2 regions of the Variovorax robiniae genome follow, and region 1 is predicted to be linked to the other one. Evidence: riboswitches for the same ligand, from Rfam matches in the RefSeq annotation. Region 1 holds a riboswitch; the other holds the start of a gene.
What was found. A riboswitch is a leader RNA that binds a small molecule or an ion and turns the genes downstream of it on or off. The one in region 1 is predicted to bind S-adenosylhomocysteine.
Positions count from the first base shown of each region.

Region 2: another riboswitch for S-adenosylhomocysteine. It lies ahead of ahcY (adenosylhomocysteinase); the one in region 1 lies ahead of metH (methionine synthase).

Region 1 is NZ_JBBKZS010000009.1:41,067-46,290, reverse strand. It holds gene WKW79_RS20690 (homocysteine S-methyltransferase family protein) at 1-227, shown strand, start outside; gene WKW79_RS20685 (SH3 domain-containing protein) at 388-1,155, shown strand; gene WKW79_RS20680 (LysR family transcriptional regulator) at 1,162-2,070, opposite strand; gene WKW79_RS20675 (PACE efflux transporter) at 2,166-2,606, shown strand; S-adenosyl-L-homocysteine riboswitch at 2,615-2,728, shown strand; gene metH (methionine synthase) at 2,787-5,224, shown strand, end outside.
Region 2 is NZ_JBBKZS010000005.1:442,298-447,521, forward strand. It holds gene WKW79_RS15410 (septal ring lytic transglycosylase RlpA family protein) at 1-32, opposite strand, end outside; gene metF (methylenetetrahydrofolate reductase [NAD(P)H]) at 29-862, opposite strand; gene WKW79_RS15420 (TlyA family RNA methyltransferase) at 878-1,672, opposite strand; gene ahcY (adenosylhomocysteinase) at 1,683-3,122, opposite strand; S-adenosyl-L-homocysteine riboswitch at 3,190-3,259, opposite strand; gene WKW79_RS15430 (hypothetical protein) at 3,351-3,986, shown strand; gene WKW79_RS15435 (peptide chain release factor 3) at 4,170-5,224, shown strand, end outside.

The DNA.
Region 1 (5,224 bases):
ATCCCAACGCCGGCCTGCCCAATCCGATGAGCGACACCGGCTTCGACGAGACGCCGGCCGACACCTCGCGGCTGCTGCACGACTTCGCGGCCGAAGGCCTGGTCAACATCGTCGGCGGCTGCTGCGGCACCACGCCGGACCACATCGCTGCGATCGGCAAGGCGGTGGCGCCGATGAAGGCCCGCGCGCTGCACTTCTATCGCGAGCCGGCCGACGCCTCGGCCTGAGCTTCGACCCTCGCGCGATGTTGTGAAGCAGGCGTAAAGCCGCGTCGCAGCGCGCAAGCGCCGTGCACGCGGCGGCTGGCCGGGGCGTTGTCAGGTCAAGGCGGGCGCCGATTGACATTTGTTGATCGACGCCTACCCTGACCAAAAAGGAACAGCACCCATGAGCATCACGTTCAGCGCACGCTGGCTCTGCATAGGCGCCCTCGCACTGGCGCTGCCCATCGCGGCCTCCGCCCAGCAGGCCTTCACCCGCGGATCTGTCAACCTGCGGGCCGGGCCCTCCAATCAATACCCGTCGATCGCGCGCCTGGCGCCGGGCCAGCCGGTGCAGGTCATGGGCTGCACGGGCGGCTACGGCTGGTGCGACGTCGTGCTGCCCGATGGCCTGCGCGGCTGGGCCGCCGCGACGCGGCTCGACTACCCGTACGGCGGCGGCTATGTGCCGCTGTCAGGCTACGGCGCGAGCATCGGCGTGCCGATCGTCGCCTTCAGCATCGGCAACTACTGGGGCAACTATTACCGCGACCGGCCCTGGTACAACGAGCCGCGCTGGTGGGGCGGCCGCCCGCCACCGCCGCCCGTGCCTGGCTGGCGGCCTCCGCCCCCGCCGCACGCAGGCTGGCAGCCTCGCCCGCCCGGGCCGGGCTACGTGCCGCCGCCGCGCCCCCCTGGCCCCGGCTACGGACCGCCACCGAACCACGGCCCCCGACCTGGTTACGACCCGAGGCCTCATCCGGGCTACGCGCAGCAGCCTGGCTATGCGCCCCGGCCGGGCTACGCGCCCCAGCCGGGTTTCGCACCGCAGCCGGGCCCTGGCGCGAATCCGGGGCGGTCGACGCCGGTGCCGGTCGGCCCGCCGCGCACGCCGGGGCAATACACGGAACCGATGAAGGACATTGCGCCAGGCGTGCCGGCGAACAAGTTCTGAGCGGGATCAGCCCTTCGTCTTCAGCGCACGCTTGTCGGCGCGCTGGATCAGCGAGATGAAGCGCTGCGCGCCCAGGCCCAGCGGCCGCTCGCGCGACCACACCACGTCCACCCACAGGTCCAGTCCGTTCGACAGGTTGTCGAATACGATCTCGACCAAGGCGCCCGTCGCCACGTGCGGCTGCACGAAGCTGCGCGGCAACCAGCCCCAGCCGACGCCCGCCGTGATCAGGCTCAGCGCGGCCAACGCGTTGTCGCTGCGCCAGGTGTGGCGCGCGAAGACGAAGCGCGGGTCGCGTGAGGCCAAATCGCGGCCTGCCACCACCACCTGCCGCGTGTTGACCAGGTGCTGCTCGCCGAGCCGGCTGCCGGCCGCCACATAGACCGGATGCGTCGGCGCGATCACCGCGACCAGCAGTTCGCTCGCCACCTCCTGGAAGCCTTCGCGTCCGTCGATGCTTGGCCGCTCGAACACCAGCGCGAGCTGGGCGCGGCCGGTGTGCAGCATCGCCAGCGCGTCGGCCTGCGGCGCGGCCAGCACTTCGACTTCCAGCAGCGGATGTTCCTGGGCCAGCGTGGCCAGTGCCGCGCTCCAGGGCGCGGACAGCAGTTCCGGCGCGATGGCCAGGGTCAGCCGGTTTTCAAGCCCCTGTGTGAGCCCCAGCGCCTGCACCTGCAAGGCCTTGAGCTGCGCCGCGAGCAGCCGCGCCTGCGGCTCCAGCGAGCGTGCCGCGTCCGTCGGCTTGGGCTCGCGGCCGCTGCGGTCGAACAGCGGCAGGTCAAGTTCCGCCTCCAACTGGGCGATGGCCATGCTGACCGCCGACGGCACCCGTCCCAACGCCCGCGCCGCCGCCGAGAACGAGCCCGTGTCGAGCACGGCCAAGAAGACTTCGACGCTTTCGCTGGTAAAGGCCACGATCTATCAATGAAACTGAAAGAAGATGACTTTTTATATCAGAAATACTCGAATAAAGTCCTCCCATCCCATACAGAAAGCAGCGGTTTCTCTCAATGCAAGGCATCCAGCGCAAAGTCGTCTATTTCAGTCTCTACGAGGGCCTGGCCATCGTGAGTTCCAGCATCGGGCTGAGCTGGATGTCCGGCGAGCACCTGGCCAGTTCCGGGCCGTTGGCGATGTCCATGTCGGCCGTGGCGCTGGTCTGGAACTTCTTCTTCACGCTGGGCGTCGAGCGCTGGGAATCGCGCCAGGCCACGTCCGGCCGCAGCATCAAGCGGCGCATCGCGCATGCCATCGGCTTCGAAGGCGGGCTGATCGCCTTGCTGGCGCCGCTGGTCGCATGGTGGCTCGGCGTCTCGCTGTGGGAGGCGCTGGTGATGGACCTGGTGCTGTCGGTCTACTTCCTGGTCTACACCTTCGTGTTCAACTGGGGCTTCGACCGCATCTTCGGCCTGCCGACCTCGGCGCTGGGTCGGCAAGCGCAAACCGCTTAAAATCGCGCGCTCCCAAGGAGCGTTGCAACAACCCTTGCGCCGAGTGCACCGCGTGCACCCCGCGCGCCGGACTGTCAGGCTTGGGATTCCTCCAGGTCTTTCCGCAACGACGCTCACCTGCTGACCCGATTCACACAGGTGAGTGCCATGTCCTCCACAGATCCAGTCCACGTTCCTCCCATGCTGCTGTCCGGCCTCGAGCCGGTGGCCATCGGCGAGGGCTCGCTCTTCGTCAACGTCGGCGAGCGCACCAACGTCACCGGCTCCAAGGCCTTCGCGCGGATGATCCTGAACGGCCAGTACGAAGACGCGCTGGCCGTCGCGCGCCAGCAGGTCGAGAACGGCGCGCAGGTGATCGACATCAACATGGACGAGGCCATGCTCGACAGCAAGGCCGCGATGGTGCGCTTCCTCAACCTGATCGCCAGCGAGCCCGACATCGCGCGCGTGCCGATCATGGTGGACAGTTCCAAGTGGGAAGTGATCGAGGCGGGCCTGCGCTGCATCCAGGGCAAGGGCATCGTCAACTCGATCTCGATGAAGGAGGGCGTGGAGCAGTTCAAGCACCACGCGAAGCTCTTGCGCCGCTATGGCGCTGCCGCCGTCGTGATGGCCTTCGACGAGAAGGGACAGGCCGACACCTACGAGCGCAAGATCGAGATCTGCGAGCGGGCCTACCGCATCCTCGTGGACGAGATCGACTTCCCCGCGGAAGACATCATCTTCGACCCGAACATCTTCGCGGTGGCCACGGGCATCGAGGAGCACAACAACTACGCGGTCGACTTCATCGAGGCGACGCGCTGGATCAAGCAGAACCTGCCGGGTGCGAAGGTGTCGGGCGGCGTGAGCAACGTGAGCTTCAGCTTCCGTGGCAACGACCCGGTGCGGGAAGCCATCCACACCGTGTTCCTGTACCACGCGATCAAGGCGGGGATGGACATGGGCATCGTCAACGCCGGCATGGTCGGCGTGTACGACGACCTGGAGCCGACGCTGCGCGAGCGCGTTGAAGACGTGATCCTGAACCGGCGGCCCGATGCAGGCGAGCGCCTCGTCGAAGTCGCCGAGACGGCCAAGAGCGGCGCCAAGGACGAGAGCAAGAAGCTCGAATGGCGCGGTACTCCAGAGGCACCGCAGACCGTCGGCCAGCGGTTGAGTCATGCGCTCGTGCACGGCATCACCGACTTCATCGTCGAGGACACCGAAGAGGCCTACCAGGCGATCGTCGCCAAGGGCGGCCGCCCGCTGCACGTCATCGAAGGCCCGCTGATGGACGGCATGAACATCGTGGGCGACCTGTTTGGCCAGGGCAAGATGTTCCTGCCGCAGGTGGTGAAGTCGGCCCGCGTGATGAAGCAGGCCGTGGCCCACCTCATCCCCTACATCGAGGAAGAGAAGAAGCGCGACGAAGCGGCCGGCCGCGATGTACGCACCAAGGGAAAGATCATCATCGCCACGGTGAAGGGCGATGTGCACGACATCGGCAAGAACATCGTCACCGTCGTGCTCCAGTGCAACAACTTCGAGGTGGTGAACATGGGCGTGATGGTCCCGTGCCATGAGATCCTGGCGCGGGCCAAGGTCGAGGGCGCGGACATCGTGGGGCTGTCGGGCCTCATCACGCCGTCGCTGGAAGAGATGCAGTACGTCGCCGGCGAGATGCAGAAGGACGACCACTTCCGCGTGAAGAAGATCCCGCTGATGATCGGCGGCGCCACGACGAGCCGCGTGCACACGGCCGTGAAGATCGCGCCGCACTACGAAGGCCCGGTGGTGTACGTACCCGACGCATCGCGCAGCGTGAGCGTGGCGCAGTCGCTCCTGAGTGAGCAGGCCGACAAGTTCGTCGGCGAACTCAACGCCGACTACGACAAGGTCCGCCACCAGCATGCCAACAAGAAGCAGGTGCCGCTGTGGCCGCTGCCCAAGGCGCGCGCCAACAAGACGCCCATCGACTGGTCCGCGTTCACGCCGACCGTGCCCAAGTTCATCGGCCGCCGCGTGTTCAAGAACTTCGACCTGACGGAACTCGCGAAGTACATCGACTGGGGCCCCTTCTTCCAGACCTGGGATCTCGCCGGCCCGTTCCCCGCGATCCTGAAAGACGAAGTGGTCGGCACAGAGGCCGTGCGCGTCTATGCCGACGCCAAGCGCATGCTGCAACGCCTCATCGAAGGCCGCTGGCTGTCGGCAAGCGGCGTGATCGGCTTCTGGCCCGCCAACACGGTGAACGACGACGACATCGTTCTCTACACGGACGAGTCGCGCACCGAGGTCGCGCTCACCTGGTACGGCATGCGCCAGCAGACCGAGAAGCAGATGATCGATGGCGTGATGCGCCCCAGCCGCTGCCTGGCCGACTTCGTCGCGCCGAAGGACAGCGGCATCAAGGATTACGTCGGCATGTTCGCCGTCACCGCCGGCCTGGGCGTGGAGAAGAAGGAGAAGTACTTCATCGACGACCTGGACGACTACTCGGCCATCATGCTCAAGGCCTTGGCCGATCGCCTGGCCGAAGCCTTTGCTGAGGCCATGCACCACCGCGTGCGCACCGACCTCTGGGGCTACGCGAACGGCGAGGCGCTGAGCAACGAGGACATGATCCGCGAGAAGTA
Region 2 (5,224 bases), on a different contig from region 1:
GCAACCCTGCAACCGACGCGCCAGACCTTCATGGACCCCAGCCCAATCGCTGCAACACCGCGAGGGTCGCCACCGACTGGTTCATCGTGTAGAAGTGCATGGCCGGCGCGCCGCCGGCATGCAGGCGCTCGCACAGCGCAGCGACGACGTCGAGGCCGAAGGACTTGATCGATTCCACGTCGTCACCATAGCTTTGCAGGCGCAGGCGGATCCATCGGGGAATCTCCGCGCCGCAGGCATCGGAGAAGCGCATCAGTTGCGTGGAGCTGATGATCGGCATCACGCCCGGCACGATGGGCGTGTCGATGCCCAATGCGCGCACTTCGTCGACGAAGCGGAAGTAGGCCTCGGGGCTGAAGAAGTACTGCGTGATGGCCGTGTCAGCGCCTGCGCGCACCTTGGTCGCGAAGGCCTTGAGGTCGGCTTCGGGCGAGCGGGCTTGCGGATGCACCTCGGGGTAGCAGGCCACCTCGATGTGGAAATCGTTGCCGGTCTCGTTGCGGATGAAGGCGATCAGGTCGCTGGCGTACTGGAACTCGCCGCCGGCACCGTAGCCGCTGGGCAGGTCGCCGCGCAAGGCGACCAGGCGCTTGACGCCCATCGCCTTCAGTTCGGCGAGTTGCGCGCGCACCGTGGCCTTGGTCGCGCCGATGCACGAGTAGTGGCTCGCCGCATCCACACCCTCGGCCAGGATCTCGCGCACGGCATTGAAGGTGCCTTCATGCGTCGAGCCGCCGGCACCGTAGGTGACCGAACAGAACTCGGGCTGCATGGCATACAACTGTTGCCGCACGGCGCGCAACTTGACCGCGCCTTCTGGCGTCTTGGTCGGAAAGAATTCAAAACTTAGTGGCAGACGCACGGCCTACTCCTGGGTTCACCGCTCTGCGCGAACGGCATGCAAGAAAAATTCGTGGTTCCCGTCACCGCCCTCGATCGGACTGTCGAACCAGTTCACCACACGCAGATCCAGCGAAGCGCAGGCCTCCCGCAAACGCTGCTCGACGACTGCATACAGGGCCGAGTCGCGAACGATACCGCCTTTGCCGACCTGTCCGGGCTGCAATTCGAATTGCGGCTTGACGAGCATCAGCAAATCGCCGGAGCGCGTGAGGAACTGCACGACGGCTGGAAGCACCAGCGTCTGTGAAATGAACGACAGGTCGCCGACGATGATGTCGAAGGCTGGCTCGGGTGGTGGTTCCGAAATCGCGTCGCCGTCCTCGTCGTCGATCAGGTCCGCAGCCGTCAAGGCGCGCGCATTGACCTTCTCGATGGCGGTCACGCGCTCGTCCTCGCGCAGCCGCGCATGCAACTGGCCGTGGCCGACATCGATGCCGGTCACGTGCAGCGCACCGTGCTGCAAGAGGCAATCGGTAAAGCCTCCCGTGGACTGGCCCACGTCGAGGCAACGCTTGCCGGACACATCCAGGCCCGCGACGCGCAACGCGCCTTCGAGCTTGAGACCGCCGCGCGAGACGTAGCGGGACTCGGCCGCATCAAGCAGTTCGAGCTCCGCCGTCTCGGGCAGGTCGTCGCGGTTCTTCCCCACGGTGCGCCATGCGTCGGTGGTGCCGGCATCGCGCCAGCGCAGGCCACCGGCGATCAGGCGGACGGCTTGGGATCGGGACGCGGCCAGGCCGCGCTCCACGAGCAATTGATCAGCGCGCAACTGGCGCCGATCAGTAGCGGTAGGTGTCCGCCTTGTACGGACCCTTCTTGTCGACGCCGATGTACGCGGCCTGCTCGTCCGTGAGTTCGGTCAGCATCGCGCCGACCTTCTTCAGGTGCAGGCGCGCAACCTTCTCGTCGAGGTGCTTGGGCAGCACGTAGACCTTGCCGGCCTGGTAGGCGTCCTGCTTGGTGAAGAGTTCGATCTGCGCGATGGTCTGGTTGGCGAAGGAAGACGACATCACGAAGCTCGGATGGCCCGTGCCGCAGCCGAGGTTCACCAGACGGCCCTTGGCCAGCAGGATGATCTTCTTGCCATCGGGGAAGGTGATGTGGTCGACCTGCGGCTTGATCTCTTCCCATTCGTACTTCTCGATCGACGCGACGTCGATCTCGTTGTCGAAGTGGCCGATGTTGCAGACGATGGCCTGGTCCTTCATCGCGGCCATGTGCTCGTGGCGGATGACGTCGCGGTTGCCGGTGGTGGTCACGAAGATGTCGGCCTTGTCGGCGGCGTATTCCATCGTGACGACCTTGTAGCCTTCCATCGCGGCTTGCAGCGCGTTGATGGGGTCGATCTCCGTCACCCACACTTGCGCGCTCAGTGCACGCAGGGCTTGGGCCGAGCCCTTGCCCACGTCGCCGTAACCGGCCACGCAGGCGACCTTGCCGGCGATCATCACGTCGGTGGCGCGCTTGATGCCGTCGACCAGCGACTCGCGGCAGCCGTAGAGGTTGTCGAACTTGCTCTTGGTGACCGAGTCGTTCACGTTGATGGCGCGGAAGAGCAGCGTGCCCTTGGCCGACATTTCATTGAGGCGGTGCACGCCGGTCGTGGTCTCTTCGGTCACGCCGATGATCTCGGCCGACTTGCGGGTGTACCAGGTGTTGTCGACGGCGAGCTTGGCCTTGATCGCGGCGTAGAGGATGCGCTCTTCTTCGCTGGTCGGGTTGGCGAGCACCGACTGGTCCTTCTCGGCGCGCTGGCCCAGGTGCATCAGCAAGGTGGCGTCGCCGCCGTCGTCGAGGATCATGTTCGGGCCTTCGCCTTGCGTGCCTTTGGCGCCGAAGTCGAAGATGGCGTGGGTGTAGTCCCAGTAGTCCTTCAGTGTCTCGCCCTTGATCGCGAACACGGGCGTGCCGGCGGCGGCGATGGCGGCGGCGGCATGGTCCTGCGTCGAGAAGATGTTGCACGAGGCCCAGCGCACTTGCGCGCCGAGGGCTTGCAGCGTCTCGATCAGCACGGCCGTCTGGATGGTCATGTGCAGCGAGCCAGTGATGCGTCCGCCCTTCAACGGCTGCGACTTCGCGAACTCTTCGCGGATGGCCATCAGGCCGGGCATCTCGGTCTCGGCGATCCGGATTTCCTTGCGGCCCCAGGCGGCAAGGGACAGGTCGGCGATGGCCTGGTCGGTGGTGGCAACGGGGGTGGGCTTGAGAACTGCGCTCATGTGAACTCCAACAAAGCTGGTTTGAAGAATGCCACTGCGTTCGGGGATGAAAACTCACCGCGAGAACAGCGGGTGAGCGTGGTTGCGATAAGGGTCCGAGCCTCACGCCTGTCGGCGCTGCAACGCTCCTCGGACCTTGCATTTTAGCGCGGCTGAGTTTGGGGTGGCCAGCAGGGATCGGAGGATCGTCCTAGACTGCATTCCCCCCCTCTCGGAGACCACCTCATCATGATGAAAGCCCGGCAACTCGTCTTTTCGATGGCCGTCGCGGCGGCTTGCGCCCTGCCCCTGGTCGCTGCCGCACAGGCGCCCGCGCAGGTCCGCGTGCGCGGCGTGATCGAACGTGTCGATGCCACCTCGATGGTGGTCAAGGACCGCAGCGGCGAGATGGTCACTATGGCGCGGCCCGCGGACATGAACGTCGCGGAAGTCGTGCCACTCACGATGGCGGACATCAAGGCCGACAGCTTCGTCGGCGCCGGGTCGATGCCACAGCCAGACGGCACCCAGCGCGCGCTGGAGATCGTGGTGTTCCCCGAATCCGCGCGCGGCACCGGCGAAGGCTTCCGGCCATGGGACTACATGCCCGAGAGCACGATGACGAATGCCACGGTATCCACGCTCTCGGCCGCGCCGGCATCGGTGCCGGGCGGGCAGAAACTGTTGCTCAAGTACAAGGGCGGCGAGCAGACCGTCATCGTGCCCGCGGGCACGCCGGTCGTCACCTTCAAGCCGGGCAATCAGGACCAAGCGGCACTGGTGGTGCCGGGCGCGAAGGTGGTCATCACGGCGCAGGAGAAGGATGGCAAGCCGACCGCACTGCGCATGCTGGTGGGGCGCAACGGGTTCCAGCCGCCGATGTGATGTCGGGCGCCGGGCAGCGGTGAACCGATGATGGAAAGGCGGCCAGCCGCAAGTGACGGCGGCTGGCCGGGGCGGCGATAATCCCGGGTTCTCCTCGACCACTGGCCCCCTGCGCCTCGCTGTTTCGCGATTGCGCGGGTCCGCAACCCTTGCGGGCCACATCCTGTCCCTGGAACCCTCTTCGTGTCCTATCTTTCCGAAACCCGCCGCCGTCGCACCTTCGCGATCATCTCCCACCCTGACGCGGGCAAGACCACGCTCACCGAGAAGCTGCTGCTGTTCTCGGGCGCGATCCAGATCGCCGGCTCGGTGAAGGCGCGCAAGGCCTCGCGCCATGCCACATCGGACTGGATGGAGATCGAGAAGCAGCGCGGCATCTCGGTGGCCTCGTCGGTGATGCAGATGGCCTACCGCGACCATGTCATCAACCTGCTCGACACGCCCGGCCACAAGGACTTCTCCGAAGACACCTACCGCGTGCTGACCGCGGTGGACTCCGCGCTGATGGTGATCGACGCGGCCAATGGCGTGGAAGCGCAGACGCGGCGCCTGATCGAGGTCTGCCGGCAACGCGACACGCCGATCATCACCTTCGTCAACAAGATGGACCGCGAAGTGCGCGAGCCGCTGGACATCCTCGACGAGGTGGAACGCGAACTCGGCATGGCCTGCGTGCCGATGACCTGGCCGGTGGGCCAGGGCAAGACCTTCCGCGGGATCATGAACCTGCGCACGCAGGCGATGACGGTGTTCGAGTCGGGCAGCGAGCGGCTGCCGCAGGACTTCGAGACCATTCCGCTGTCGGAACGCGAGACGCTCACGAAGCGCTTCGGCGCCGACTTCGAGCATGCGATGGAGAGCATGGAACTGGCCACCGGCGCCTCGCATGCCTGGGACCACAACGCCTTCCTGGCCGGCAAGCAGACGCCGGTGTTCTTCGGCTCGGGCGTGAACAACTTCGGGGTGATGGAAGTGCTGGATGCGCTGGTCGACCTCGCGCCCTCACCGCAATCGCGCACCAGTACCACGCTGGTCAACCGCCAGCCCGTGGTGAAGGAGATCCAGCCCGAGGACAAGGACTTCGCCGGCGTGGTGTTCAAGGTGCAGGCCAACATGGATGCCAACCACCGCGACCGCATCGCATTCGTGCGCATGGCCTCGGGCAAGTACACGCCGGGCATGAAGCTGCGCGTGCAGCGCACCGCGAAGGAGTTGCGGCCGACCAGCGTCGTGACCTT